3 regions of the Agrococcus sp. BE272 genome follow, and region 2 is predicted to be linked to each of the others. Evidence: predicted binding sites of a transcription regulator. Region 2 holds the regulator's gene; each other region holds the start of a gene.
What was found. The regulator HrcA, encoded in region 2, represses chaperone genes, less so after heat shock. The targets are predictions, from matches to a motif close to TTNGCACTCGNNNNNNNCGAGTGCNAA.

Region 1 (9,972 bases), on a different contig from region 2:
CGTCGACGGCGACGACGTCGTCTTCCGCGCGCACCAGGGCGACGCGCGGCGCCACGCCGAGCACCTCGGGCCCATGCTCGAGCGCGCCCTCGCGGGCCGCCGCGACCGCATCGAGCTCGTCGTCGCCGGCATGGGGCCGGGCGCCTTCACGGGCCTGCGCGTCGGCATCGCGGCGGCGCGCGCGGCGGCGATGGGCCTCGGGGTGCGGTGCGTCGGCATCGCGAGCCACGCGGGCATCACCGAGGGCACGGCGCAGGTGACGACGGATGTGCGGCGCCGGGAGCGCGCGTGGAGCTCGGTCGTCGACGGCCTGGTCGTCGACGGCCCGCACCTCGCGCCCGCCGACGCGGTGCCGCCGCCCGCCGCCGCGCACGCCGGCGCGCCCCGCCTCGACGCCGAAGCGGTCGACGCCGCGCTGCTCGCCCGCGCCGCGGTGCGCGGGGCGGCCGAGGTGGAGCAGGCGCTGTACCTGCGCGACGCCGACGCGACGCCGTCGGCCGGCCCGAAGCGGGTGAGCCAGTGAGCGTCGTCATCCGCACCGCGGGCGCCGGCGACCTCGACGCGATCATGGCGATCGAGCAGGCGTCGTTCGGCGCGAGCGCGTGGGAGCGCGGCACCATGCAGCAGGAGATCGCGAGCGACTGGGGCCGCTACGTCATCGCCGTCGACGAGGACGACGACGGCCGCACGGTCGGCTACGCGGGCCTGCGCGCCGTGGGCGTCGAGGGCGACGTGCAGACGATCGCCGTCGCCGCCGGCGCCCGCGGGCGCGGCATCGGGCGCGCACTGCTCGCCGAGCTGCTCGCCGAGGCCGGGCGGCGCGGCGTGCGCGAGCTGTTCCTCGAGGTGCGGGCCGACAACCCGGTCGCGCGCGGCCTCTACGAGTCGGTCGGGTTCCGCGAGATCGGCGTGCGGCCGCGCTACTACCAGCCGGAGGACGTGGATGCGGTGGTCATGAAGCGGGAGTCGGCGTGATGGTGCAGGGGCAGCGGCCGCCGGTGGTGCTCGGCATCGAGACGAGCTGCGACGAGACGGGCGTCGGCATCGTGCGCGGCACCGAGCTGCTCGCGAACCGGATCGCCTCGTCGATGGAGCTGCACGCGCGCTTCGGCGGCGTCGTGCCCGAGATCGCCGCGCGCGCCCACCTCGAGGAGCTGCAGCCGACGATCCTCGCGGCGCTCGCCGACGCATCCCTCACCCTCGACGACCTCGACGCGGTCGCCGTCACCGCCGGGCCCGGCCTCGCCGGCGCCCTCATGGTGGGCATCGGGGCCGCGAAGGGCCTCGCCGCCGCGCGCGACCTGCCGCTGTACGGCGTCAACCACCTCGTCGGCCACGTCGCCGCCGACGTGCTCTCGGGCGAGCCGCTCGAGCTGCCGACCGTCGCGCTGCTCGTCTCGGGCGGCCACACCTCGCTGCTGCTCGTGCGCGACCTCGCGGGCGACGTCGAGCTGCTGGGCGAGACCATCGACGACGCGGCGGGCGAGGCCTTCGACAAGACGGCGCGGCTGCTCGGGCTCTCGTACCCGGGCGGGCCTTCGATCGACAGCGCCGCCGTGGGCGGCGACCCGGCGGCGATCCGCTTCCCGCGCGGGCTCACGGCACCGAAGGACCGCGACCGCCATCGCTTCGACTTCTCGTTCTCGGGCCTGAAGACGGCCGTCGCGCGCCACGTCGAGCGGGCCGAGGCCGCGGGGGAGCCGCTGCCGGTGGCGGATGTCGCGGCGAGCTTCCGCGAGGCGGTCGTCGATGTGCTCGTGGCGAAGGCGCTCGACGCGTGCGCGGCGCACGGCATCCCGCGCCTGCTGCTCGGCGGCGGCGTGGTCGCCAACCGGCGCCTGCGCGAGGTCGCGGCCGAGCGCTGCGAGCAGGCGGGCGTCGCGCTGCGGATCCCGCCGCTCGACCTGTGCACCGACAACGGGGCGATGATCGCGGCCGTCGGGGCGATGCTCGTCGCGCGCGGCGACGCTCCGAGCCCCGCCGGCTTCGCGGCCGAGTCGACGCTCGACGCGAGCACCGTGCAGGTCACGGCGTGAGCGGCGCGACCGGGCGGATGCACAGGTCGGCCTGGCAGGATCGCCCTGCGCCGCGCGCCGATCGGCTCGCGCGGCCGCGAGCCGACGAGGAGCGGGCATGAGCATGGCGGGGCAGCAGCCGGGATGGGGCCCGCCGCCCGCGCCGCCGGCGCTCGCGCCCTTCCGCTCGCCCACGCATCCGGGCCCGAGGACCGACGCGCTCGCGATCTGGGCGATCGCCTCGGCGGCCGCCGGCACGACGATCCTCGTCGGCCTCGGCTCGATCGCCGCGATCGTGCTCGGGCTCATCGCGCTGTCGCGCATCCGGCGCTCGGGCGACGACGGCAGGCTGCTCGCCGTCTGGGCCGTGATCCTGGGCGCCGTGACGCTCGTCGCCCTGATCGCCGCGACGGTCGCGGGCATCGCGATGATCGTCACGGTCGTCGGGGGACTGCAGGGGATGCCCGGGGTCTGAGCCGGGGTCTGAGCCCCGACGCGCCGAGCTGCCGTTCGGCCCGCTTCCAGGCTTCGCGCCTCGGCGGCAGGGTACGGTGAACCACGCGCGCAGTCGCGCATCGCAAGGAGGATCCCGTGAGCGACCAGTACCCGCCCGCCGACGACCGCTTCCGTCGCCCCGACCAGGAGGGCGCCGCACAGCCCGGCGATGCCGACACCGCCCAGCCCGCGGCCGACTTCGGGCAGCAGCCCGAGCAGGCCCCGTCGTTCGGCCAGCCGCACGACGCAGCCCAGGGCCAGGGCGACCACGCCCAGCCGCCCGCCTACGGCCAGCAGCCGGGTTACGGCCAGCAGGCTCCGCAGGACGGCCAGGCCGGCTACGGCCAGCAGCCCGCCTACGGCGGCAGCGCCCCCTCCTACGGCGCGAGCGCGCCGTCCTACGGCCAGCAGCCCGGCTACGGCCAGCAGCCCGGCGGCGACCAGGCCTACGGCCAGCAGCCCGGGTACGGCCAGCAGCAGCCGGCCTACGGGCAGTCGACCCCCGAGCAGGGCTACGGCCAGCAGGCCGCCTACGGGCAGTCGGCGCCGGCCGAGCAGGGCTACGGGCAGCAGCCCGGCTACGGCCAGCAGGCCGCCTACGGCCAGCAGGCGCCGGGCTACGGCCAGCAGCCGGCGTACGGCTCGAGCGCTCCCGCCGACGCCGCCTACGGCCAGCAGCCCTCGTACTCGCAGTCCTACGGCGACGCGGCCGCCACCGGCTACGCCCAGCAGCAGCCGTTCGGCGCGGCGCCGGCGGGCGAGAAGAAGCTCAAGGGCATCACGATCGCCGCGCTCGTGCTCACGGGCCTCGGCTTCCTCGGCATGTGGTTCGCCGGCTCCGGCTGGCTGTTCGCGCTCATCGGCGCGATCCTCGGCTTCGTCGCGATGAAGAAGAACCCCGAGGCGAAGCCGTGGCCGATGATCGCCGCGATCGCCGGCTCGATCATCTTCATCATCTGCCTCGTGATCGGCATCATCATGGCCGTGAACTGGATCCCGTACCTCATGGAGATCAGCTCGATGTGAGCCCGGAGCGCTCACCCTCGCGGTGAGCGCGGAGGGCTCAGGTCGAGGAGCGCGCCGCACGCGGCGCGCGTCACGAGACCTCGTCGTCCAGCGAAGCCCCCGGCCCCAGCGGCCGGGGGCTTCGTCGTGCTCAGGCTTCGTCGGGCTCAGGCCCGGTCGGCGAGCACCGCGCGATGCCGCCCGGCGATCCGCGTGAGGATGAGCGTGGCGCGCGCGTCGCCGCGCAGCTTGAGCCGCCTCCGCAGCGCCGCGGGATCGATGTCGGCGCCGCGCTTCTTGATCTCGAGCTCGCCGATGCCGAGCTCGCGCAGGCGCTGCGCGATGCGGCGCTCGTCGAGCGGCAGCGTCTCGCGCACCCGGAACGCCTGCGCGAGCGGCGTCCCGACGTGGCGCGCGGCCGTCAGGTAGGCGATGCCGTCGCTCACCGCGCGGGCATCGAGCCGCTCGGCGAGCGCGCCGATGAGCTCGGCGCGGATGACCGCGCCGGCCGGCTCGTACAGCCACGCGTCGAGCTCGCCGGGCTCGGGGTGGCTCGGGTCGCCGGTGAGCTCCTCGGCGACGCCGTCGCCGAGGACGAGCGCGCTGCGCGCGACGCCGGGCCGGGCGAGCCGGCCGGTCCACACCACCGCCTCGACGGTCTCGAGCCCGTCGGTGACCCACTGGTGCTCCGCGTCCGGCGGCAGCAGGTCGCGGTCGATGCCCGGCGCGAGCTTCACGCCCGCCGGCTGCGCGGCGGCGCGCGCGAAGACGGCGTCGAGCGGCGGCGACCAGTCGGCGGGGTCGCTGAGGCGCCGCGCGCCGTCGCGGCGGGCGGGGTCGAACCACAGCGCCTCCGCGTCGACGGGGGTGTCGAGCGCGTCGCCGTGCACGACGGATGCGTGCCACGCGGCGAGGTTGTACGTCGCGATCGCGGCGGTCACCTCGTCGCGCTCGACGGCCGTGACCTCGAGCCCGAGCGTCGCGAACGCGAGCGCGTCGGCGCCGATGCCGCACCCGAGGTCGGCCACCGAGACGATGCCGGCCCGGCGCATCCGCCCCGCGTGGTGCGCGGCGACGCGCAGGCGCGTGGCCTGCTCGAGCCCGGCCTCGGTGAAGAGCATGCCGCTCGCGAACTCCCCGAACTTCGCCCTGGCGCGGCGGCGCAGGCGGGCCTGGGTGAGCACGGCGGCGACGAGCCGGGGGTCGTGCCCCTCGGCGCGGAGCCGCGTCACCTCGCGCACGACGTCGCCGTCGAGGCCCGCCTCCGCGCGCTCGAGCAGCGCGAGGCCGTCCTTCGACAGCAGCAGTCGCAGCTCCTCGGCATCCATCGCACTCATCCAAGCACCCGCGGCGCGGCTGGCACTCATGTTGACCGAGTGCCAGCCGACCGCCTAGGCTTGCTCAGGTGCCCGGCACTGCCGGGCGCACCCCAGGATCTGACAGAAAGAGGCAACCGTGTCGGTTTCCATCAAGCCGCTCGAGGACCGCATCGTCATCAAGCAGGTCGAGGCAGAGACGACCACCGCCAGCGGTCTCGTCATCCCTGACACCGCCAAGGAGAAGCCCCAGGAGGGCGAGGTCGTGGCCGTGGGTCCGGGTCGTGTCGACGACAACGGCAACCGCGTCCCGATCGACGTCGCCGTGGGCGACAAGGTGCTGTACTCCAAGTACGGCGGCACCGAGGTCAAGTTCGGCGCCGACGAGTACCTGGTGCTCTCGGCTCGCGACGTGCTCGCGATCGTCGAGCGCTGACGCTCCGCTGAGATCGACGGCGGCGCCCCCTCGCGGGGCGCCGCCGTCGCAGTTCCACCACGGATCACGGGCCTCGGGAGGGTCGGATGGGTGAGCACCCGGGCGGGCGCACGCGCGCCGGCATCTGGTACGCGGTCTTCGCGTACGCCTTCTGGGGCGTCGTCCCCGTCTACCTGCAGCTGACGAAGGGCATCGACGGCTTCGAGCTCATCGGCTGGCGGGTGATCGCCTCGGTGGTCGTCGGGTTCGCGCTCGTCGCGGCCACCCGCGGCTGGAGCAGGCTCGCCGGCGTGCTGCGCAGCCGCCGCGACACCGTCTCGCTCGTGCTCGCCGGCTGCGCCGTGCTCGTCAACTGGACGGCCTTCTTCATCGGCGTGCTGAGCGACCGCGTGCTCGAGACGAGCCTCGGCTACTTCCTCAACCCGCTCGTGAGCGTCGTGCTCGCCGTCGCCTTCCTGGGCGAGCGGCTGCGGCCCGTGCAGTGGGTCGCGGTCGGGCTCGGCGCGCTCGGCGTGCTCGTGATGGTCGTCGGCTACGGCGAGGTGCCCTGGATCGGCCTGACGGTCGCGCTCTCGTTCGGCGTCTACGGGCTCATCAAGAAGCGGGTCGGCGGCTCGGTCGACGCGCTCTCGGGCTTCACGATCGAGACGGTCGCGGCGCTGCCGGCCGCGCTCGTGATGATGGGCATCGCGATCTCGCTGCAGGGCGTGACGGTCGGCGCGAACGGCGCCGCCGGCATCTGGGGCACCGTCGGGCTCGGCGTCATCACGGCGGTGCCGCTGCTCGCCTTCGCCGCCGCCGCCCGCCGCATCTCGCTCACGGCGCTCGCGTTCACGCAGTACCTCGCGCCGATCATCTCGTTCCTCTTCGGCGCCTTCGTGATGCTCGAGCCCATGCCGCTCGAGCGCTGGATCGGCTTCGCGCTCGTCTGGGCGTCGCTCGCGCTCGTGTCGCTCGACCTGCTGGGCCGCCACGCGCGCCGCCCGCGGCCCGAGCCCGCCGCGGCCTGACGCGGAGCGCGGGCCCGGGCGCGCAGCGAGCGGCTACGCCGGCTCCGGCCGCTTCTGCCGGAACATCCTGGCCGGGCGGTCCTCGCCGTCCCACACCTGCACGATGCCCCACGCGACGGCCGCGATCGGCACCGAGAGCACGGCGCCGACGATGCCGCCGAGCACCGTGCCGACGGTCAGGGCGATGAGGATGACGAGCTCGTGGATCTGCAGCGAGCGCCCCATCACGACCGGCTGGAGGAAGTTGCCCTCGAGCTGGTTCACGAGCACGACGGCCGCGAGGACCACGAGCGCCACGACGGGGCCGTTCGCGACGAGCGCCACCAGGGTCGCGAGCGCGCCGGCGACGGTGGCGCCCACGAGCGGGATGAACGCGAGCAGGAACACGAGCACCGAGAGCGGGAGGGCGAGCGGCACCTGCGCGAAGGCGAGCACGACGCCGATGCCGACCGCGTCGACGAGCGCGACCGTCGCCGTGCCGCGCACGTAGCCGCCGAGGGTGTCGACGGTGCGGCGGCCGATGCGCTTGCCGCGGGCGTAGCGCTCGCCCTCGAGCGGCCGCAGCAGGAACTCCCAGATGCGCGGGCCGTCCTTGAGGAAGAAGAACAGCACCACCAGCATGAGCACGAGGCCGGTGAGGAAGTTGGCCGCGGCGGCGGCGCCGGCGACGGCGCCCGAGCCGAACTGCGAGCTCGTGAGGAAGTCGACGACGGCGTCGCGGCCCTGCTGGATCTGCTCGTCGGTGGGCGCGAAGGGGAGGGTCGAGACCCAGTCGATCACCTGGTCGATGCCCTCGGACGTCTGCGCCACGAGCTCGTCGAGCTGCGAGCGCACGGCGTTCACGACGAGCCACACCACGCCGCCGAGCGCGAGCGCGATCGCGAGCATCGCCCCCGCGGTCGCGAGCCCGCTCGGCACGCCCTTGCGGCGCATCCAGCGCATCACGGGCGCGAACGCCGAGGCGAGGATGAGCGCGATGGTCACCGGGATGATGACGAGCGTCAGCTGCGTCATCGCGAACACGACGCCGGCGACCGCGACGACGACGATGATGCCCTGCAGCGCCCGCGTCGCGAACCGGCCGAAGGTGTCACCCCACAGCCGTGCCCGATCGCTCCGGTCGGCCAGCTCGACCTCGGTGGCGGTCCTCTGCCTGAACAGTCCCATGTCGCGCTCCTCGCCGTCGCGGCAACGCTACCCGCGCGTGCCTGCGTGCGGGTCGCGAGGCGGCGGGGGAGGGCCGCGCGCACCTGCGTCCCTCAGGGCCGCCCGAGGATAGCCCGAGCGGGGGTCGGATGCGCCAAGACCGTTACCAGGACGTAACGCGGATCGGCCGAAAACGGTCCGCCGCTCGCCTACTGTTGTGCCAATGCACGCGTCAGCGCGCACCTCCAGAGGAATTAGGAGCACAGTGCAGTCCTTCCTTCGCACCACCGGGCACCCCCGTCGTGCCGCGGCGCTCGGCGCCGCGACCGCCGGCGTCCTGCTGCTCGCAGCCTGCGCCGGCGGCGGCACCACGCCGGCGCCGTCCGGATCCGCAGGGCCCGACGAGGGCGGCGAGGTCGACACCTCGTTCGTCGTCGGCACGATCCTGCCCCAGACCGGCAACCTCGCGTTCCTCGGCCCGCCCGAGTTCGCGGGCGTCGACCTGGCGGCGGCCGACCTCGAGGCCGCTGGCTTCGAGTTCGAGGTCGACGTGCAGCACCGCGACTCCGGCGACACCACGACCGACATCGCCACCGCCTCGGCGGGCGAGCTCGTCTCGGCCGGTGCCGACGTCGTCATCGGCGCCGCGTCGTCGGGCGTGTCCTTCACGTTCATCGACCAGCTGATCGACGCGCAGGTCGTGCAGATCTCGCCGGCCAACACGTCGCCCGACTTCTCCGACTACGAGGACGACGGGTTCTACTGGCGCACCGCGCCCTCCGACGTGCTGCAGGGCCGCGTGCTCGGCAACCTCATGACGGGCGACGGCGCCGCGAGCGTCGGGTTCATCACGATCAACGACCCGTACGGCACGGGCCTGCAGGAGAACGCGGCGATGGCGGTCGAGGCCGCCGGCGGCACGGTCACCGGCAACGTGCTCTACAACCCGGGCGACACGAACTTCACGTCGCAGGTGTCGGAGCTCATGCAGGGCGACCCCGACGCGATCGCGATCATCGCGTTCGCCGAGACGGCGCAGATCGTGCCCGAGCTCGCGACGCAGGGCTTCCCGTCCTCCGGCATGTACTTCGTCGACGGCAACCTGTCGAACGACTACAACTTCCCGGAGGGCACGCTCGAGGGCGCCAAGGGCACGCTGCCCGGCAACCCCGCCGACGAGGGCTTCAAGGACCGCCTGCTGGAGCAGGACCCCGAGCTGGGCGACTTCTCCTACGGCCCCGAGTCGTACGACGCCGTGATCCTGGCAGCCCTCGCGGCCGCGCAGGGCGGCAGCGCCGACCCGATCACGATCCGCGACAACATGCAGGCGGTCTCCACCGAGGGCACGAAGTGCACCGACGTGGCCGAGTGCCTGGAGCTGATCGAGGCCGGCGAGGACATCGACTACGACGGCCCCTCGGGTCCGATCGAGTTCGACGAGAACGGCGACCCGACGGAGGCCTTCATCGGCATCTACCAGTACGGCGCCGACAACAAGTACACCTTCCTGAACGCCGAGGAGGGCTCGCTCAACGAGTGACCCGCCCCTGCGACGAGAGGGCCCCGCTCCGGCGGGGCCCTCTTCCGTCCCCCGCCGGTCGAGCCGTGCAGCGCCCGCAGGCGCCGCACCTCCCCGCCCCCGCCGGTCGAGCCGTGCAGCGCCCGCAGGGCCCCGCGATTCCCCCGCCCCGCCGGTCGAGCCGTGCAGCGCCCGCAGGGCGCCGCACGAGTCGAGACCACCACTCCACGAGGAAGGGCCCCGCTCTCTCGAGCGGGGCCCTTCCTCGTGCCGCCGTCCCGGCGCCTCAGACGCCTGGGTCGACCGTCGGCTGCGACGTCGTGCGCGCCTTCTCCTCGACGTCGGTCGCGAGCGTGCCGAGGTAGAGCTGGATGACCTTCGGGTCGTTGAGCATCTCGCGGCCGGTGCCCGTGTAGGCGTCCTTGCCCTGGTCGAGCACGTAGGCGCGGTGCGCGATCTGCAGGCAGCGGCGCGCGTTCTGCTCGACCATGACGATCGTCACGCCGTGGCTGTTGATCTCGGCGACGCGCAGGAACGTCTCGTCCTGGCGCACGGGGCTGAGGCCCGCGCTCGGCTCGTCGAGCAGCAGCACCGCCGGGTCCATCATGAGCGCGCGGCCCATCGCGACCATCTGCCGCTCGCCGCCCGAGAGGCTGCCGGCGCGCTGCTTGCGACGCTTCACGAGCTCGGGGAAGAGGCCGCCGACGAACTCGAAGCGCTCCTTGAACATTCGCGGCTGCTGGAACAGGCCCATCTCGAGGTTCTCCTCGATGGTGAGCGACGGGAACACGTTGTTGTTCTGCGGCACCATGCCGACGCCCTTGCCGACCAGCCGGTCGGCCTTGAGGCCGGTGATGTCGTCGCCGTTCAGCAGCACGCTGCCCTCGCGGATGTTCACCTGGCCGAACACCGCCTTCAGCAGCGTCGACTTGCCGGCGCCGTTCGGGCCGATGATGCCGATCAGGTCGCCCTGGTTGGCGACGATCGAGCAGCCGTTGAGGATGTTGACGCCCGGCAGGTAGCCGGCCAC
Region 2 (9,972 bases):
GTGGTGCCGCACGTTGACCTCGAGGTACAGCGTGCCCGCGGGGCCGCCGGCCTCGCCGACCTCGCCCTGCCCGGGGAGCTGGATGCGCAGGCCCGTGTCGACGCCCGCGGGGATGTCGACCGGGATCGTGCGCTCGGCGCGCACGCGGCCATGGCCGGCGCATGTGGGGCACGGCTGCGGGATCACGCTGCCGAAGCCCTGGCAGACCGCGCACGGCTGGGTGGTGACGACGTTGCCGAGCAGCGAGCGCACCTGGCGCTGCACGTGGCCGGAGCCGCCGCACATCGTGCAGCGCTCCTCGCTCGTGCCCGGTGCGGTGCACGCGCCGTCGCACGTCTCGCAGAGCACGGCGGTCTGCACGCGCAGCTCGCGGTGCACGCCGAAGACGACGTCGGCGAGCTCGAGGTCGACGCGCAGCAGGCTGTCCTGCCCCGGCTGCCGGCGCGAGCGCGGCCCGGCCGAGCGGCCGCCGCCGAAGAACTGCTCGAAGATGTCGCCGAAGCCGAAGGCGCCGCCGCCGAGGCTCGGCCCCCGGTCGTACTCGGCGCGCGACTGCGGGTCGCCCAGCACGTCGTACGCGTGCGTGACGTCCTTGAACCGCTCGGCCGCGTCAGCGCTCGGGTTGACGTCCGGGTGCAGCTCGCGCGCGAGCCGCCGGTACGCCTTCTTGATCTCGTCCTGGCCGGCGTCGCGTGCGACGCCGAGGGTCTCGTAGTGGTCGGTCACTCAGTCCTCGCTCAGCAGCCGCGTCAGGTAGCGCGCAACTGCGCGCACCGCGGCCATGTTCCCTGCGTAGTCCATCCTGGTCGGGCCCAGCACGCCCACGTGCCCCTCGCTGTCGTCGGCGCTGTAGGTCGAGGCGACGACGGACGCCTCCCCCAGCGGTCCCGCGAGCTCGCGCCCGATGCGGGTCGCGACCTCGCCCTCGGCGCCCATCTCGTGGAACAGGCGCAGGAGCGTCACCTGCTCCTCGATCGCGTCGAGCACCGGGGTCACGGTGCCCTGGAAGTCGCGCTCCTCGCGCACGAGGTTCGAGGCGCCCGCGATCACGATGCGGTCGCCGCCCGCCGCCTGCAGCATCTCGGTCAGCGTCTGCGCGACCGCGGCGGTCGCGCGGGCGATGGATGCGGGGGCGGATGCGGCAGCGCCGGCGAGGCGGGACGCGGCCTCCTTGGGCGGCAGCTCGGCGAGCGTCTCGGTGAACGCCCGCCCGAGCGCTGTGGCCTGCTCGGGCTCGATCGCCTGCTGCGCGTCGAGCAGGCGCTGCTCGACGCGGCCGGAGTCGAGGATGAGCACGGCGAGCAGCCGCGTCTCGGCGATCGCCACGAGCTCGACCCGGCGCACGGCCGCGGGCCGGCGGAGCGGCACCTGCACGAGCGCGACCTGGTTCGTCAGCTGCGAGAGGAGGCGCGCGGTGCGCGCGAGCACGTCGTCGCGGTCGACCGACTCGTCGAGGAAGCGGTGGATCGCGGCGCGCTGCGCCGCCGTGAGCGGCTGCATGCGCTGCAGCCGGTCGACGAAGACGCGGTAGCCCTTGTCGGTCGGCACCCGGCCGGAGGAGGTGTGCGGGGCGACGATCAGCTCCTCCTCCTCGAGGAGCGCCATGTCGTTGCGGATCGTGGCCGCCGAGACGCCGAAGGTGTGCCGCTCGACGATCGACTTCGAGCCCACGGGCTCCCGCAGCGCCACGTAGTCCTGCACGATCGCGCGCAGCACCTCGAGGCCGCGATCCGAGACCATGCCGCGCTCCCCTCGTCGTCCGGGCGACCGCCCGTCGTCCCTGCCGCGGCGGCGCTCGCCCGCGCGCTGGCACTCCCGTCTGCTGACTGCCAATCCTACCGCCTCGCGCCGAGGGGCCGGTCGCGGCGGTTCGGATGCCATCCCCAGCCACCCGGGCGCACAATGTGCACAGCGGGACGCCCCAGCGTGCCGTCCGAACTGACACGAGAGGCACGTCATGTCCGATCCCAACGCTCCGCGCCGCGAGGGGCAGCACGATCCCGCGGACCAGCCCGCCGAGGGCTTCTCCGTGACGGACGAGCAGCACGCGGCCCCCAGCGCGCCCGCCGCGCCCGGCACGCCCGGCGTCGGCCAGCCCGCCCAGTCCTTCACCGCGCCGGCGGCCGACCAGGCCCCCGGCCAGCCCGCCTTCAGCGGGACGCCCGACGACGAGCCCGCGGTCGGCCAGGACTGGCAGCACGGCCAGCACCAGCCGGAGGGCAGCCACCTCGGCCAGCCGTCCGCGCCGCAGGCGCCGCCCGCGTGGGGGCAGCCGGGCCAGGGTGCGTCGGCCCCGCAGCAGCCGGGCGGCTACGGCCAGCAGGGCGGCGCGCAGCAGCCGTTCGCCCAGCCCGGCAGCGCACCGGTCTACGGCGCTCCCGGCCAGCAGGGCGCGGGCTACGGGCAGCCCGGCTACGGGCAGCCGCAGCCCGGGTACGGCCAGCCCCAGCAGGGGCACCCGCAGTACGGGGCGCCCGGCCAGCCGCAGTACGCGACCTCCGCGCCGATGTCGCCCGTCGACGAGAAGAACGCCGGGATGTGGGGGCACCTGTCGGGGCTCTCGACCATCGTCACCGGCGGCTTCGGCGGCTGGATCGGCCCGCTCATCGTCTACATGATCTACAAGGACCGCAGCGCCTTCGCGAAGCAGGAGTCGAAGGAGGCGCTGAACTTCGGCATCTTCATGACGATCCTCGCCGTGGGCCTCATCGTCATCGGCACGCTCACGAGCATCATCGGCATCGGCTTCCTGCTGCTCAGCATCTACTGGGTGCCGGCGCTGCTGCAGGTGATCTTCTCGATCATCGGCGCGATGCGCGTCAACGGCGGCGGCTCGTACCGCTACCCGTTCAACTGGCGGATGGTGAAGTAGGCCCGCTCAGGGCAGCAGCCGGCGCACCACGGCGTCGGCCAGGAGCCGCCCTCGCAGCGTCGGGACCACCCGGCCGGCGAGGGCGGCTCTCCCGTCCACGAGCTCCTCGGCGACGAGCCCCGCGACCGCGCGCCTGCCCTCGTCGTCGAGCAGCGCGATCGGGAGCCCCTCGGCGATGCGCGACTCGAGCAGCACCCGCTCGACGCGCCGCGTCTCGTCGTCGAGCACCTCGCGCGCGAGCGCCGGCGATGCGCCGGCCAGCAGCCGGTCGCGGTACGCCGCCGGGTGCTTGACGTTCCACCACCGCACGCCGCCGACGTGGCTGTGCGCTCCGGGGCCGAAGCCCCACCAGTCGTGCCCGCGCCAGTAGGCGAGGTTGTGCCGGGCGACGCGGTCGCCGCGGGCCCAGTTGGAGACCTCGTACCAGGTGTATCCCGCTGCGCCGAGCGTCGCATCCGCCGCCTCGTACATCGCCGCCTGCGCGTCGTCGTCGGGCGCGACGAGCTCGCCGCGCCGGATGCGGCGGGCGAGCGCCGTGCCCTCCTCGACGATGAGCGCGTACGCCGAGACGTGGTCCGGGCCCATCGCGACCGCCGCGTCGAGCGAGCGCTGCCAGTCGTCCTGCGACTCGCCGGGTGCGCCGTAGATGAGGTCGAGGCTCACCTCGAGCCCCGCGTCGCGCGCCCACGCGACGACCTGCGGCACGCGCGCCGGGTCGTGCGTGCGGTCGAGGGCCGCGAGCACGTGCGGCACCGCCGACTGCATGCCGAACGACACCCGGGTGACCCCGCCGTCGCGCAGCCGCGCGAGCCCGCCCGCGTCGATCGAGTCGGGGTTCGCCTCGACCGTGACCTCCGCGCCCTCGGCCAGGCCGAACGCATCCGCGACCCCGGCGAGCATGCCCACGAGGTCGTCGGCCGGCAGCAGCGTGGGCGTGCCGCCGCCGAAGAACACCGTCTGCGCGGGCCGCACCGGGCCGAGCGCCCCGAGCACGCGGCCGGCGAGCGCGAGCTCGGCGGCGACGTCGGCCGGGTAGCCCGCGCGCGTCGCGCCCCGCAGCTCGTCGGCGGTGTAGGTGTTGAAGTCGCAGTAGCCGCAGCGCACCGAGCAGAACGGCACGTGCACGTAGACGCCGAACGGCGCGTCGACCGCGGTGCCCCGCGGCAGCGCGCCGTCGGCGGGCGCGGTCTCGCCCTCCGGCAGCCTGCCCATCGTCAGCGGACGTCGATCGACCGCAGCACGTCCATGTAGCGGTCGTGGTAGCGGCGGCGCATCGCGCGCGCGATCGGCGAGCCGAGCCGCGCCCACCACTTCGCGTCGCGCACGAGCGCGCGGAAGTGCAGGAAGACGGTCTCGTCCTCGACGATCTCGATCGTGAAGCGCTCCTCGCCCGCCTCCGGGTGCCCCTCGAGGGTGCCGAGGATCACGCCGTGGCTGCTCGCCTCCTCCTCGATCGCGATGACGCGCATCGGGGCGTGGATCTGCATGCCGAGCACGCGCACGCGCTGGTCGATCGAGTCGCCCGGCTGCAGGAACGGCTCGCCGTCGGGGCCGAAGTCCTGCTGCGGCTCGATGCTCGCCGCACGGGTCGCCTCCGTGCCGTCGAAGCCGACGGGGCGGTAGACGGTGCCCTCCTCCGAGCCGACGACGTCGACCTCGATGCCCGACAGCCGCTGCACCTTCCAGGTGCGCAGCGCCGCGACGGCCGCGTCGTAGCGCGGCCGGCCGTGGCCGATGCGCGCGCGGCGCTGGATGACCTCGAAGCCCTTCGGGGGGAAGCGCGAGAAGTCGAAGTGGGCGGTCGCGCCGACGGCGCCGTAGTTGGTGGCGCGCTCGTGGATGGGCTTCACTGCGATCCGTCCTTCACTTCGCGTCCTTCTTCGTCTCGCCGGTCGAGAGCGCGGCGATGAACGCCTCCTGGGGGACCTCGACGCGACCGACCATCTTCATGCGCTTCTTGCCCTCCTTCTGCTTCTCGAGCAGCTTGCGCTTGCGCGTGATGTCGCCGCCGTAGCACTTGGCGAGCACGTCCTTGCGGATCGCGCGGATCGTCTCGCGGGCGATGATGCGCGCGCCGATCGCGGCCTGGATCGGCACCTCGAACTGCTGGCGCGGGATGAGCTCGCGCAGCTTGCCCGCCATGAGCACGCCGTAGGCGTACGCCTTGTCGCGGTGCACGATCGCGCTGAAGGCGTCGACCTGCTCGCCCTGCAGCAGGATGTCGACCTTCACGAGGTCGCCCTCCTCCTCGCCGTCGAGCTCGTAGTCGAGCGAGGCGTAGCCCTGGGTGCGCGACTTCAGCTGGTCGAAGAAGTCGAAGACGATCTCGCCGAGCGGCAGCCGGTAGCGCAGCTCGACGCGGTCCTCCGACAGGTACTCCATGCCGCCGAGCGTGCCGCGGCGCGTCTGGCAGAGCTCCATGATCGCGCCGACGTAGTCCTTCGGCGCGAGGATCGTCGCCCGCACCATCGGCTCGATGACCGAGTGGATCTTGCCGTCGGGGAACTCGCTCGGGTTCGTGACGATGTGGGTCTGCCGGTCCTCGGTCTGCACCTGGTAGACCACGCTCGGCGCGGTCGCGATGAGGTCGAGGTTGAACTCGCGCTCGAGACGCTCGGTGATGATCTCGAGGTGCAGCAGCCCCAGGAAGCCGCAGCGGAAGCCGAAGCCGAGCGCCACCGAGGTCTCGGGCTCGTAGACGAGCGCCGCGTCGGAGAGCTTCAGCTTGTCGAGCGCCTCGCGCAGCACCGGGTAGTCGCTGCCGTCGATCGGGTAGAGGCCCGAGAACACCATCGGCTTCGGGTCGGCGTAGCCCTTGAGCGGCGTGGTCGCGGGCGACTTCACGGTCGTGACGGTGTCGCCGACCTTCGACTGGCGCACGTCCTTCACGCCCGTGATGAGGTAGCCGACCTCGCCGACGCTCAGCCCCTTCGACGGGATGGGCTCCGGGCTCGAGACGCCGATCTCGAGCGCCTCGTGCTTGGAGCCGGTCGACATCATCACGACCTGCTCGCGCGGCCGCAGCGTGCCGTCGACCATGCGCACGTAGGTGACGACGCCGCGGTAGGCGTCGTAGACGGAGTCGAAGATCATCGCGCGCGCGGGCCCGTCGACGTCGCCGACCGGCGCGGGGACGGTGCGGACCACCCGGTCGAGCAGCGCATCCACCCCCTCCCCCGTCTTGCCGCTCACGCGCAGCACGTCGTCGGGGTCGCCGCCGATGAGCCGCGCGATCTCGGCCGCGTACTTCTCGGGATCGGCTGCCGGCAGGTCGATCTTGTTGAGCACCGGGATGATCTCGAGGTCGTTGTCCATCGCGAGGTACAGGTTCGCGAGGGTCTGCGCCTCGATGCCCTGCGCCGCGTCGACCAGCAGGATCGCGCCCTCGCACGCGGCGAGCGAGCGCGACACCTCGTAGGTGAAGTCGACGTGGCCGGGGGTGTCGATCATGTTGAGCGCGAAGGTCTCGCCGTCGAGCTCCCACGGCATGCGCACGGCCTGCGACTTGATCGTGATGCCGCGCTCGCGCTCGATGTCCATGCGGTCGAGGTACTGGGCGCGCATCGAGCGGTCGTCGACGACGCCCGTCAGCTGCAGCATCCGGTCGGCGAGGGTCGACTTGCCGTGGTCGATGTGGGCGATGATGCAGAAGTTGCGGATCCTCGCCGGATCGGTCGAGGCAGGCTCGAGTGCCTTGGAGGCTCGGGGGCTCACGGGTCCTTCTCGTCGGGATGGGCTCGGTGGAGCTGGGTGCGGAAGGTCCCATTCTTCCACAGCGGATGCGGTCGGCCGCGTTGCGAGCGGGCCGCGGCCGCTGGTAGAGTCATCCGTTGGCTTCCCCTTCTCCTGCGCGCCCGTCGCGCGGGGTCGGGTCGCGGCGGGGCTCTGACGAGCACGAGCCGCCGCCAACCACGCTTCGAACCAGGACAGGACACCATGGCGAACATCAAGTCGCAGATCAAGCGCATCCTCACCAACGAGAAGGCGACCCTCCGCAACCGCGCCGTCAAGAGCGAGCTCAAGACCGCTGTGCGCGAGGCCCGCAAGGCCATCGCCGCCGGCGACAAGGAGGCCGCGCAGGTCAAGGTCGCCGCCGCGAACCGCAAGCTCGACAAGGCGGTCTCGAAGGGCGTCATCCACCGCAACCAGGCCGCGAACCGCAAGTCGGCCATCGCGAAGCAGGTCGCGTCGCTCTGAGCTGAGCCGCACGCACGCGAGGGGGTCCCGGACGGGGCCCCCTTCGTCGTGCGCGCCGGCGCCCGCGCTGCCCACGCCGGCGCATCCCCCACCGACCGAGTGGCGCCTCCGGCGATCGAGTGGCGCCCCGTGACATCGGGTGGCGCCCTCGGCGATCGGGTGGCGCCCCGCGACGTCGAGTGGCGCCTCTGGAGAGCGAGTGGCGGCTCCGGCGATCGAGTGGCGCCTTGGAGCGCGCGGTGCAGCGGGCGCCACTCGATCGCGCACGGCGCCACTCGATCGCGCACGGCGCCACTCGATCGCGGGAGGCGCCAGTCGGATGCGCTGGCGGCGTCAGGCGGGGAAGGCGACCGCGCGCACGGGGGCGCCGTCGCCGGCGAGCCGCAGCGGGAAGAAGCCGACCCGCACGCGGTCGGGCACGAGCTCGAGGCCTCGCACGTTCTCGACGATGAGGCCATCGGCGCCGAGCACGGCCTCGTGGACCGGGAACGACGCATCCGCCTCCCCCGTCGCGTCGGGACTCAGGGTGTCGACGGCGAGCACGCGCATGCCCCGGCGCAGCAGCTCGGCCGCGGCCTCCGCCGCGAGCGACGGGTGCCGGAGGCGCCGCGCATCGCCGAACCATCGCGCCCAGCCGGTGTCGAGCAGCACGATCGGCGGGAGGTGCTCCGGCAGCGGTGCCACGGCCTCCAGCCGTTCGAGGTCGATGCGCTCGCCGTAGCCGAGGCCCGGCACGCGCAGCACGATCGCGTCGCCGACGAGCTCGTCGAGCGCCACCTCCGCCATCGTCCGCCCGCCCGGCACCGTGTGCGAGGGCGCGTCGACGTGCGTGCCCGTGTGCGAGCCGAGCTCGAGCCGCACCACGTCGACGCCGTCGGCCGCGACCGTCAGCGCCGGCGCGATCCGCACCTCGGGGTCGCCCGGGTAGACGGGCATGCCCTGCTCGATCGGGTGGCTGAGGTCGATCAGGCCGCTCGCCTGCGCGCGCGACGCCGGCGCGCCCGCCGCGTCAGCGCGCATCCGCCGTCTCGGCCAGGTGCGGCGCCGGCGCCCCGCCCTTCGTGCGGCCCGGCAGCGAGACGAACAGGTAGAGCAGGAAGGTGACGGCGAACGCCGGCACGGTCGCGCCGATCGGCAGCGGCCAGACGTACGCCCACGCGTAGGCGAGCGTCGCGCCGACCGCCCAGCTGCCGATCGCGAGCCAGTTGACGCCGCCGCGGTACCAGTAGCGGCCGCCGCTCGGGCGGAGGATGTCGGCGTCGTAGGAGCGGCGCCGCAGCAGGTAGTAGTCGACGATCATGATCGCGAACACGGGTGCGAAGAGCGCGCTGATGAGCACGAGGAAGGTCGTGAACTGCTCGAGGAGCCCGAAGAACGTCGCGCCGATGATCGAGATGACGCCGAGCACGAGCGCGGTCGCGAGGAACGGGATGCGGCGGCCCGGGATCGCGTTCACGACCGACGTGACCATGCCGTAGACGACCATCGTGTTCGTCGCCATCACCGACAGGAAGATCGCGACGGCGAAGATCGCGCCGAACGGGTCGATCACGGTCACCGGGTCGAACGGCACGGCCTCGCCGCCGCTCAGCACGACGTAGCCGATCGCGGTGGCGCCGAGCGTCATCGCCGTCACCGTCGACAGCGTGTAGCCGATGCCCGAGCCGATCGCGCCTCCCCGCGTGGTGCGCGCGAAGCGGTTGAAGTCGGCCGAGAGCACCGTCCACGAGATGGCGGTCGCGAGCACGACGTCGAAGACCAGGCCGGGCGTGTAGAACGGCTCGGCGGTGCCGGGGATCGCGGCGAACTCGGCCGGCGAGAACGACGAGAAGGCGACGACGAAGACGTAGGCGGCGATCGCGAGGATGACGGCGGCGAACCACGGCTCGACGCGGGCGACGCCCGCGTGGCCGAAGATCGCGAGCACGACCACGATCGTCTGGCAGAGCACCGCGAAGATCACCGGGCTCGAGAAGCCGGTGACGGAGGCGACGATGTAGTCGAGCGAGATGCCGGCGAGCATCGCCTGCACCCAGCTCCACCCCATCAGGATCACGACGTTGGCGACGAGCGGCAGCAGGCTGCCGCGAATGCCGAACGGGCCGCGGGTGAGCGCCATGGTCGGCAGGCCCGTGCGAGTGCCGATCGCGCCGACCAGCACGAGCACGGCGGCGCCGAGCACCGTGCCGCCCACGATGAGGCCGAGCACGAGGCCGAACGGCACGTCGGGGACGAACAGCGTGCCCGTGAGCAGCGTGGTCACGACGAGGTTCGCGGCGAGCCAGATCATGAGCATGCGCCCGGAGCCGTAGGTGCCGCGCACCGGCCCGGCGTCGTCGGCGTTCGCCTGCAGTCGGCGTTCGAGGCGGGAGTAGAGCGACATCGGTCTCCTTCAGCGGTGGGTCGGTGGGTCTCAGCCGAGCGGCGAGAGGTGCTCGTGCACGGCGACCAGGCGGTCGCCGTCGACGGCGAAGACGATCGACTCGCGCTCGCGGTACGACTCGCGGCCCTCGCCCGTCTCGACGGTCGTGTCGACGGTGTGGGTGAAGACCGCGGCGCCCGGCAGCGGCTGCACGAGGCGGTCGCTCGAGCCGCACGCGACCACGCGCCAGCCGCTGTCGACCCACTCCTGCCAGAGGCGCTCGTACGCGGCTCGGTCGTCGAGCCGGGCCGGCTCGGTGTGGAAGACGAAGGATGCGTCGGCGGCGAAGGCGGCGAAGTAGCGCGGCCCGTCGGTGGCGGCGAACGCCTCGACGATGGCGTCGGCCGCCGCCTCGACCTCGCCGCGATCAGGCGTGCGCACGGGACGCTCCCTCGCGGGGCGCCATCGCGCTCAGCAGCTCGTAGACGACGTGGCTCGCGGCGACGGCCGTGAGCTGCGCGTGGTCGTAGGCGGGCGCGAC
Region 3 (9,972 bases), on a different contig from region 2:
CCGCGCGGTGCCAGAATGCGGTCGTGGAGATCACGCAGACGCTGCTGCCCGGGGTCGGGATGCGCTACGACATGAGGACGACGAAGGGCGTGCCGCTCTCGATCGTCGTGCACCGCGAGGGGCAGGCCGACCTGTGCGTGCTGAGCCGCGAGGACCCGGACGACGTGCGCCTCGAGCTGTCGCTCAACGAGGACGAGGTGGATGCGCTCGCCGAGCTCCTGGGCGCGGCCCGGATCGCGGAGGGCATGCTCGACGTGACGCGCGAGATCCCCGGCCTCGAGTCGGCGCGGCTCGCGATCGAGCCCGGCTCGCCCTTCGCGGGGCACCCGCTCGGCAGCACGAAGGCGCGCACCCTCACGGGCTGCTCGATCGTCGCGATCGTGCGCGGCGACGACGTGCTCGCGGCGCCCGGCCCTGAGGAGCCGCTCGCCGCCGGCGACACGCTCGTGGTGGTCGGCTCGGCGACGGGCATCGATCAGCTGCGGGTCAGGCTGCAGCCGGTCTGACCATGCACGACGTCGCCGCCCTCCTGCTCGAGCTGGGCGCCGTCGTGCTCGGGGTGTCGCTGCTGGGGCTCGTGGCGCACCGCATCGGCATCTCGCCCGTGCCGCTCATGCTCGTCGCGGGCGTCGGGCTCGGCTCGGGCGGGCTCGTCGACATCACGCACGCGGAGCCGTTCATCGGCCCGGCGGCGGAGATCGGCGTGCTGCTGCTGCTGCTCATGCTGGGGCTCGAGTTCACCGCGGAGGAGCTCGCGCAGTCGCTCGCCCGGCACGGGCGCTCGGGGCTGGCGGACTTCGCGCTCAACGCGGGCGCGGGCTTCCTCATCGGCCTGGCGATCGGGATGCCGCTGCCGGCGTGCCTCGCGCTCGCCGGCATCACGTGGGTCTCGTCGTCGGGCATCGTGGCGCGGCTGCTCGCCGACCTCGGCCGCCTCGGCAACCGCGAGACGCCGGCGGTGCTGTCGATCCTCGTGATCGAGGACATCGCGATGGCGATCTTCCTGCCGGTGCTCATCGCGGTGCTCACGGGCGCCGAGTGGTGGCAGGCGCTCGGCGCGGTGGCGCTCGCGGTGGGCGCGGTCACGACCATCCTCTTCGCCTCGCGCCGCGCGTCGGTGCCGCTCGGCCGGCTGCTGAGCCACCCGAGCGACGAGCAGGTGCTGCTGCGGCTGCTCGGCATCACGCTGCTCGTCGCCGGCCTCACGCAGCTGCTCGGCGCCTCCGCCGCGGTGGGCGCGTTCCTCGTCGGCATCGCGGTGCCGCCGTCGCTCGCCGTGCGGGCGCGGAGCATCCTGGGGCCGCTGCGCGACCTGTTCGCGGCGATCTTCTTCTTCTCCTTCGGCCTGCCGATCGTGCCCGCCGAGCTGCTGCCGGTGCTGCCGGCGGCGCTGCTGCTCGCGGTCGTCACGACGTCCACGAAGCTCGGCACCGGCTGGCTCGCGGCGGCCCGCGACGGCGTGCAGCGGCGCGGCCGGCTGCGCGCGGGCGCGGCGCTCGTGCCGCGCGGCGAGTTCTCGATCGTGATCGCGGCGCTCGCCGTGGGCGCGGGCTACCCGGAGGTGGGTGCGCTCGCCGCCTGCTACGTGCTGCTCACGGCGATCGGCGGGCCGCTGCTCGCGCGCTGGATCGTGCCGTCGCCCCGCGCGGCGCTCGCATAGCCGCATCCGTCGACCCTCCCTGGGAATGCGCCCAGAAACTTGACACGACCCGACTCAAGGTGGAAAAGTTGAGCCATCGCGACTCAAGTCAGCGCCCGCCCGGGCGCGGTCGCAGCCGGGATTCCGGGAGACGAGCCCACCGCCAGGTCATGGGGGGATGACGGTGGGCCGGTCTGCCGGAATCAGGCACGAGCGCAGCGCGAGCTGCGAACAGGAGGCAGACACCATGGCACGAGCAGTCGGCATCGACCTCGGCACCACCAACTCCGTCGTCGCGTTCCTCGACGGCGGCGAGCCCACGGTCATCGCGAACGCCGAGGGCTTCCGCACGACCCCCTCGGTCGTCGCGTTCGTCAAGGAGGGCGAGACGCTCGTCGGCGAGCCGGCCAAGCGCCAGGCCGTCACGAACGTCGACCGCACCATCTCGTCGGTCAAGCGCCACATGGGCACCGACTGGAAGCAGGAGATCGACGGCAAGCAGTACACGCCGCAGGAGATCTCGGCCCGCATCCTCGGCAAGCTCAAGCGCGACGCCGAGACGTACCTCGGCGAGAAGGTGACCGACGCGGTCATCACCGTCCCCGCGTACTTCAACGACGCCGAGCGCCAGGCCACGAAGGAGGCCGGCGAGATCTCCGGCCTCAACGTGCTGCGCATCATCAACGAGCCCACCGCGGCCGCGCTCGCCTACGGCCTCGACAAGGGCAAGGAGGACGAGCTCATCCTCGTCTTCGACCTCGGCGGCGGCACCTTCGACGTCTCCCTCCTCGAGGTGGGCAAGGACGACGACTTCTCCACCATCCAGGTGCGCTCGACCGCGGGCGACAACCGCCTCGGCGGCGACGACTGGGACGACCGGATCGTCGAGTGGCTCAAGCAGCGCTTCAAGGACCAGACCGGCGTCGACGTCTCGAACGACAAGATCGCCATGCGCCGCCTCAAGGAGGCCGCCGAGCAGGCCAAGAAGGAGCTCTCCTCGTCGTCGAACACGAGCATCCAGCTCCCGTACTTCTCGCTCACCGAGAACGGCCCCGCCAACCTCGAGGAGTCGCTGACGCGCGCCCAGTTCGAGAACATGACGAAGGACCTGCTCGAGCGCACCCGCAAGCCCTTCGAGGACGTCATCCGCGAGGCCGGCATCAAGGTCGACGACATCGCGCACGTCGTGCTCGTCGGCGGCTCGACCCGCATGCCCGCCGTCACGGAGCTCGTCAAGCAGCTCACCGGCGGCAAGGAGCCCAACAAGGGCGTCAACCCGGATGAGGTCGTCGCCGTGGGCGCTGCCCTCCAGGCCGGCGTGCTGAAGGGCGAGCGCAAGGACGTGCTGCTCATCGACGTCACCCCGCTCTCGCTCGGCATCGAGACCAAGGGCGGCATGATGACGAAGCTCATCGAGCGCAACACCGCCATCCCGACGAAGCGCTCCGAGACGTTCACGACCGCCGAGGACAACCAGCCCTCGGTCGCCATCCAGGTCTTCCAGGGCGAGCGCGACTTCACCCGCGACAACAAGCCGCTCGGCACGTTCGAGCTCACCGGCATCGCGCCGGCGCCCCGCGGCGTGCCGCAGGTCGAGGTGACCTTCGACATCGACGCGAACGGCATCGTGCACGTGTCCGCCAAGGACAAGGGCACCGGCAAGGAGCAGTCGATGACGATCACCGGCGGCTCGAGCCTCTCGAAGGAGGACATCGAGCGCATGGTGAAGGACGCCGAGGAGCACGCGGCGGCCGACCACGCCCGTCGCGAGGCCGCCGAGATGCGCAACACCGGCGAGACCCTCGTCTACTCGGTCGAGAAGGTGCTGACCGACAACGGCGAGCAGCTGCCCGACGACGTGAAGACCGAGGTGCAGGCCGATGTGGATGCGGTGAAGTCGGCCCTCGCGGGCGACGACGACGAGGCGGTCAAGACGTCGGTCGAGAAGCTGCAGCAGTCGCAGTCGAAGCTCGGCGAGGCGATCTACCAGCAGCAGGCGCAGGGCGAGCAGCCCGGCGCGGGTGCTGAGGAGCCGCAGGCCGGTGCGTCGTCGGAGGACGACGACGTGGTCGACGCCGAGGTCGTCGACGACGAGGACGAGAAGAAGTAGCCGTGGCCGAGCACGAGGAGTTCCCGGTGCCCGGCGCCGACGACGAGGGCCGCGACGCGGCATCGCCCGAGGGCCAGGACGAGCCGAAGGTCACCGACCCTTCGACAGGCTCAGGGCAGGCCGACGGGTCTGGCGACCCGTCGCGGAAGATCGACCCGGAGACGGGCGAGCCCCGCGAGGCGGCCTCGGGCGATGCCCCGGCGGCGGAGGGCGGCGAGCCCGTCCCCGCCGCCGCGGGCGCGCCCGACGCGGGCGCCGCATCCGACGACTTGAGCGACGAGGACCGCGCCCTGCTCGAGGGCGAGGCCGCGGCGATCGAGGCGGAGCGGGCCGCGTTCGAGGCGAAGTCGGCGCAGCAGCTCGACGAGCTGCAGCGCCTGCGCGCCGAGTTCGTCAACTACCGCAACCGCACCGAGCGCGACCGCGCGGGCGACCGCGACGCGACCACGGCATCCGTCATCAGGACGATGCTGCCGGCGCTCGACGACCTCGACCTCGCCGAGAAGCACGGCGACCTGGCCGAGGGGCCGCTGGCGATCGTCGCGCAGAAGCTGCGCGCGTCGTTCGACCAGCTCGGCGTCGTGCGGCTGGGCGAGGTCGGCGAGGCGTTCGACATCGACAAGCACGAGGCCGTCGCCCAGCTGCCGAACCCGGAGGTGACCGAGATGGTCGTCGCCGACGTCGTGCAGGCGGGCTACCGCATCGGCGACCGGATGCTGCGCGCCGCCAAGGTCGCGGTGTTCGTCCCGGCAGAGTGAGGCACGCACCCGAGCAGGGCCCGGAGCCGAGGGAGGTGAGGCATGGCTAGCAACGACTGGTTCGACAAGGACTTCTACGCGGTGCTCGGCGTCGCCAAGGACGTCAGCGCCGCCGACCTCAAGAAGCAGTACCGCAAGCTCGCCCGCCAGTTCCACCCCGACTCCAACCCGGGCGACGCGGCCGCGGAGGCGCGCTTCAAGGAGATCTCCGAGGCGCACGCCGTGCTCTCCGACCCGAAGCAGCGGCAGGAGTACGACGCGATCCGCGCGATGGCCGGTGGTCGTCCTCGGTTCGCGCCGGGCGGCGCGGGCGGCTTCGAGGACGTCTTCGGCGGCTTCGGCGGCGGCCCGCGCGTGCAGTACTCGCAGGGCGACTTCGAGGATCTGCTCGGCGGCATGTTCGGCGGGGCCGGCGGCTTCGGCGGCGCGGGCGGCTTCGGCGCGCGCCGGCCGGCCAAGGGCCGCGACGTCACCGCGCGGGCCGCGCTCGACTTCACGTCGGCGGTGCAGGGCGACACCCTCAAGCTCACGGTCGGCGGCCGCACCATGACGGTGAAGGTGCCCGCGGGCGTGCACGACGGGCAGAAGATCAAGCTGGCCGGCAAGGGCGACCCGTCGCCCACCGGCGGCGAGCCCGGCGACCTCATCCTCACGGTGCAGGTGCGGCCGCATCCGGTCTTCACCATGGACGGCCTCAACCTGCGCCTCGACGTGCCCGTGACGTTCGCCGAGGCGGCGCTCGGGGCGACGATCGAGGTGCCCACGCTCGGCGGCAACCCGGTGCGGCTCAAGGTCGCGCCGGGCACCCCCTCGGGCCGCGTGCTGCGCGTCAAGGGTCGCGGCGTGGCCGGCAAGAAGGGCACGGGCGACCTGCTCGCCACCATCCAGGTGGCGGTGCCGACGCACCTCACCAAGGAGCAGGTCGAGCACCTCGAGGCGTTCGTGGCCGCGGGGCCGAGCGAGTCGCCGCGCGCCGACCTGCTCGCGAAGGCACGGACCGACTGATGCGCGGCGTGCCGGAGGGCCTCGACGAGACGTCGCCGATCTTCTCGATCGCGGCGGCCGCCGAGCTCGCCGGCCTGCACGCGCAGACGCTGCGGCAGTACGACCGGCTCGGGCTCGTCGAGCCCGCACGCACCGCCGGCAACACGCGCCGCTACTCGATGCGCGACGTCGGCCGGCTGCGGCAGGTGCAGCTGCTGTCGGCCGAGGGCGTCTCGCTCGAGGGCATCCGGCGCATCCTCGCGATGAGCGACGAGAACCGCGAGCTGCGCGCGCGCGTGCGCGAGCTCGAGTCGGCGCTCGCGGATGCGGTGATGCAGCAGCAGGGACGCCGCGTCTTCGCCGCCGGCGCGACCGGCATCACCACGATCCGCGCGGGCGCGCGCCCGTCGAAGCCCGGCTCGATCGTGCTCTGGCGCGGCGGGCGCGGGTAGCCGGCCCTGCCGGGTCCCGGTCACTCGGCCGGCGCATCCGGACTTCCGGTACCGATCTGCGGGTCTCCCGGACGGGCACCCGCGGATCGGTACCGGAAACCCGCGCGTTCCCTGCCCGCGAGGCGAGCGGATCCTGGGCCGGAGATGCGGGCCGGATGCCATGATGCTGACCGTGACCGACCCCGCAGCCCCGCCGCCGCCGGGCACCGACACCCCGGTGCCGACGGACGCCGCGGCGCGCGCGGCCGCCGCGGGTCGCGCTCGGCAGGTGTCGGCGGCGTCGGCGCCGGGCCGTGATCGGCTCGTGCCCGCGACCGCGCTCGAGAGCCGCGCCGCCGAGCGCGCACGGCTGCGGCGCGAGCGCCTCAGCATGCCGGGGATGGTCGGGGCCGGCTCCGTCGTGCACGGCTCGGTCGTCTCCGGCGCCTTCGTGCCCGGCGCGGCGCCGCCCGTGCCCAACCCCGCGGCCGGCATGGCCGGGGGAGCGCGGGTGATGCCGCCCGGCCTCGTGCCGGCGGTCGCCGACTCGATGCCGCCGCGGCTCGTGCCGCAGCAGTGGGGGCCGCAGCCCGGGCCGTACGGGATGGTCTACGGCGGAGCGCCGTACGGCGCGCCTCCCACCGGGCCGCAGCAGGGCACCTTCGCCGTGGCATCCGCCGCGTACGCGCGCCAGCCGGGTCAGCCCGGGCCCTACGGCGCGGCGCCCTACCCGACCGGCCCCTCCTCGCCCGGGCCCTACGGCGCCGGGCTTTACCCGCCCGCGCCGGTCTTCATCGTGCCCCCGCGCATCCGCTGGACGACCCCGCAGCGCCGCGCCGCGATCCTCGGCTCGTGGGCGGGCCAGACGGTCATGGCGCTCGCGACGCACTTCCTCACCGCGTTCGTGCTCATCGTCGGGTTCGCGTTCCTGCTGCACATCTCGGGCGAGCCGGTCGACGAGTTCGAGGCCGACTCGTGGACGGCGATCGTCTCGCGCTGGTCGATGCCCGACCGGGTGTGGGCGACCGCGCTCATCGGCCTGCTGCTCGGCGGCGTCGGGCTCGCGCTCGGCTGGCTGCTGAGCGCCCTCTGGGCGCGCTCGGCGGGGCTCGCGAAGCCGCACCGCTCCGCGTGGCTCGCGTGGCTGTGCACGACTGCGGCGACCGGCTTCGTCGGCATCATGCTGTGGCCGCTCGTGCTGTTCGGCGGCATGATCTCGGTGATCGCGAGCTCGTCGTCGTCGCTCACGATCGGGTCGATGTGGTCGATGCTGTTCTGGGCGATGGCGCTCGCGGTGGTGCTGACGGGGCTCGTCGGGCTGCTGTTCGGCTGGCTGTTCCTCTCGACCGCGAGGCCGCGGGTCGACCTCGTGGGCCTCATGGCCGAGGAGGAGGCGCGGCAGCGGGCCGCCGACGAGGCCGAGCTCACGGCCGTGCGGCTGCGCGGGGAGCCCGCGTGAGCCCACGCCCGCGCACGGCGGCGCGGCCGGATCCGCTGCGCCCCGAGCAGCGCGCCGCGGTGCGCGCGGCCGGCGCGACGGGCCTCGCGCTCGTCGCCACGGGAGCGGGCCTCGCGTGGGGGCTGCTCGTCGTCGCTATCGCGCTCGCGGTGCTGCGCGCGGCGGTCATCGACCTGTTCGACGACCGCGAGTGGGGCATGGCGGTCGTGCGCTGGATCGAGGGGCTCGACGCGTCGTGGCTCGTGCCGATCGTGCTCGCGCTCGTGCTGCTCGCGGTGGGCCTCATCGCGCTCGGCTGCTGGTGGAGCACGCGGCGGATGCGCCGGGCCGGCGTCGTCGGCGCGGCCGCGGTCACGCTGCGGGGCGCGGCCCTCGGCACCGGCCTGCAGGCGGTGCTGTCGACGCTGTCGAGCTGGCTGCTCGGGCTGCTCGTGCTGCTCACCGGCGTGGTCGGCGCCTGGATCGTCGCGGCGCTCTGGGTGGTGGCCGGGGCTGCGCTGTCGGCGCTCATCGGCTGGCTCGCCGGGCCGCGCACGTGGCTCGCGATCGCGCGGCGCGAGGCGCGGCGGGCGGCCGCGACCGCGGCGGCGGCGGCGCCCGAGGGATCCCGGCCGAGCGTGCTGCCGCCGGGGTAATCCGAACGGGATCCCGCAGCGGCGGGGATGCTCCGGACATGACGCGGCGCCCCCGTCCGCAGACGAGGGCGCCGCATCCGCCGCGTCAGGACCGCGTCACGGCCGAGTCAGGACTCGGTGCTGGAGCCCGCGGCCGCCGGCGTCTGGCTCGACGGTGCCTGGTTCTCGCCCGAGCCGCCCGCGCTGAGCTGCGACTGGCGGTCGCGCTGCTCCACCGTGATCTTGCGCGGCTTCGCGCGCTCGGCGACCGGGATCGTGAGCATGAGCACGCCGTGCTCGTACGACGCCTCGATCCTCTCGAGGTCGACGTCGCTGCCGAGGCCCAGCTGCCGCATGTAGCGGCCGGCGGGCCGCTCCTGCGCGAGCCACTGCGCGCCGTCGGCGGAGCCGATCGTGCGCTCGGCCTGGATCGTCAGCGTGTTCGCATCGACGTCGAGGTCGATCGAGCCCGGGTCGACGCCCGGCAGGTCGACGTTGACGATGTAGTGGTCTCCTGCGCGGTAGAGATCCATCGGCATCCAGCTCGACGAGCGCTCGGTGCCTCCGCTCGTCAGCAGGCGGGCGGCCATGCGGTCCATCTCGCGGAAGGGATCGAAGGTCAGTGCCATGACAACCACCTCCTCAGCTTCGGGCCGTCGCCCCCATGCGACGGTCCCCGGTGTCTGTGGCAGCCCCTCGGAGCGTGCCCCGCGGAGCGCCTCGATTTTAGCACTCTCGGTGGGAGAGTGCCAGGTCTCGCAGTCTGCTCCCACCCTTGCGCGCGGGCGCCTCGCCGCCCATGCTCGATACCGTCGCCGCGCTCGGGCACGGGCGCGGCACCGAGGCGAGGGGGCCGAGCATGCGACTGGTCGCGCACGAGTTCATGACGCTCGACGGCGTCATGCAGGGCCCAGGCGGCGCCGAGGAGGACACCGCGGGCGGCTTCCGGTGGGGCGGATGGGTCGCACCGGCGTTCGACGAGACCGTCAGCTCGGTCGTCACCGGCTGGTTCGAGCGCACCGACGAGCTGCTGTTCGGCCGCACGACCTACGACATGATGGCCGCCTACTGGCCGCTCGTGACCGACCTCGCCGACCCGGTCGCGCAGCGGCTCAACACCGCGCCGAAGCACGTCGTCTCGACGACGCTGCGCCTCGAGGACGCCCCGTGGGAGCGCACGGCGTCGGTCATCGCCGCCGACGTGCCGCAGCGCATCCGCGATCTCAAGGCGCTCGGCGACGGCGAGCTGCAGGTGCACGGCTCGTGGCAGCTGCTGCAGACGCTGCTCGACGAGGCGCTGCTCGACGAGCTGCGCCTCATCGTCTTCCCTGTGGTCGTCGGGCGCGGCAAGCGGCTCTTCGACGACGTGCAGCGCCCGTCGGGCTTCGAGGTGGCGGATGCACGGGTCGCGCCGAGCGGCGCGGTGGCGATGACGCTCACGCCGGCGCCGTTCCGCACCGCGACCTACGAGGTGGTCGACGGCAAGGAGGTCATGGTCGAGGAGTAGCCGGCGTCGGCCGTCCGGGTCGGTGCCGCCCGCGTCAGTCGCCGCGCGCGGCCCGCGCGAGCAGGCGCCCGGCCGAGCGCACGCGCACGGGTCGGCAGCCCGCATCCGTCAGCCCCTTGACGATCGCCGGCTCGCGGCTCGCGAGGATGAGCCCGCGCTTCACGAGGAACGCGGGGCTCTTGCGGCGCTCGCGGAGGTCGCGCGCGAAGCGCAGGCCCATCGTCACCCAGCGCGAGCGGCGCACGCAGATCGCATCCGCGAGGATGCCGCGCCGCTCGGCCTCGGCCACGACCTCGGCGACGAAGATGCCCTCGGCCACGAAGAGCGAGGCGCCCTCGAGCGCCACCTCGTGCACGCCGGCCGATGCGCTGCGGGAGATGTCGTAGACGGGCGCGGCAGTGCGGCCGGTGCGGGCGAGCTCCTCGAGCGCGGCGAGCGCGCGGTCGCGGTGCCACGAGCCCGGGTGGTCC

Region 1: a site for HrcA is predicted at 4,872-4,898, ahead of groES (co-chaperone GroES). Genes of this name have one in related genera too.
Region 3: a site for HrcA is predicted at 8,722-8,748, ahead of J2X49_RS05720 (Hsp20/alpha crystallin family protein). Genes of this name have one in related genera too.

What each region holds. Positions count from the first base shown of each region.
Region 1 covers NZ_JAVDXL010000001.1:507,072-517,043, reverse strand. Annotated here, with positions in the region: gene tsaB (tRNA (adenosine(37)-N6)-threonylcarbamoyltransferase complex dimerization subunit type 1 TsaB) at 1-523, shown strand, start outside; gene rimI (ribosomal protein S18-alanine N-acetyltransferase) at 520-975, shown strand; gene tsaD (tRNA (adenosine(37)-N6)-threonylcarbamoyltransferase complex transferase subunit TsaD) at 975-2,036, shown strand; gene J2X49_RS02430 (DUF4190 domain-containing protein) at 2,134-2,490, shown strand; gene J2X49_RS02425 (hypothetical protein) at 2,607-3,536, shown strand; gene J2X49_RS02420 (class I SAM-dependent methyltransferase) at 3,683-4,843, opposite strand; gene groES (co-chaperone GroES) at 4,971-5,267, shown strand; gene rarD (EamA family transporter RarD) at 5,354-6,277, shown strand; gene J2X49_RS02405 (AI-2E family transporter) at 6,311-7,444, opposite strand; gene J2X49_RS02400 (ABC transporter substrate-binding protein) at 7,689-8,963, shown strand; gene J2X49_RS02395 (ABC transporter ATP-binding protein) at 9,229-9,972, opposite strand, start outside.
Region 2 covers NZ_JAVDXL010000002.1:364,712-374,683, reverse strand. Annotated here, with positions in the region: gene J2X49_RS08215 (DnaJ C-terminal domain-containing protein) at 1-726, opposite strand, end outside; gene hrcA (heat-inducible transcriptional repressor HrcA) at 727-1,740, opposite strand; gene J2X49_RS08205 (DUF4870 domain-containing protein) at 1,958-2,872, shown strand; gene hemW (radical SAM family heme chaperone HemW) at 2,879-4,084, opposite strand; gene J2X49_RS08195 (DUF1990 domain-containing protein) at 4,087-4,722, opposite strand; gene lepA (translation elongation factor 4) at 4,736-6,586, opposite strand; gene rpsT (30S ribosomal protein S20) at 6,809-7,069, shown strand; gene J2X49_RS08180 (cyclase family protein) at 7,403-8,089, opposite strand; gene J2X49_RS08175 (cytosine permease) at 8,079-9,452, opposite strand; gene J2X49_RS08170 (nuclear transport factor 2 family protein) at 9,483-9,872, opposite strand; gene speB (agmatinase) at 9,859-9,972, opposite strand, start outside.
Region 3 covers NZ_JAVDXL010000001.1:1,170,551-1,180,522, forward strand. Annotated here, with positions in the region: gene J2X49_RS05680 (cation:proton antiporter regulatory subunit) at 24-506, shown strand; gene J2X49_RS05685 (cation:proton antiporter) at 509-1,660, shown strand; gene dnaK (molecular chaperone DnaK) at 1,887-3,749, shown strand; gene J2X49_RS05695 (nucleotide exchange factor GrpE) at 3,752-4,507, shown strand; gene J2X49_RS05700 (DnaJ C-terminal domain-containing protein) at 4,550-5,512, shown strand; gene J2X49_RS05705 (heat shock protein transcriptional repressor HspR) at 5,512-5,943, shown strand; gene J2X49_RS05710 (hypothetical protein) at 6,116-7,381, shown strand; gene J2X49_RS05715 (hypothetical protein) at 7,378-8,016, shown strand; gene J2X49_RS05720 (Hsp20/alpha crystallin family protein) at 8,124-8,624, opposite strand; gene J2X49_RS05725 (dihydrofolate reductase family protein) at 8,855-9,502, shown strand; gene J2X49_RS05730 (ATP-binding protein) at 9,537-9,972, opposite strand, start outside.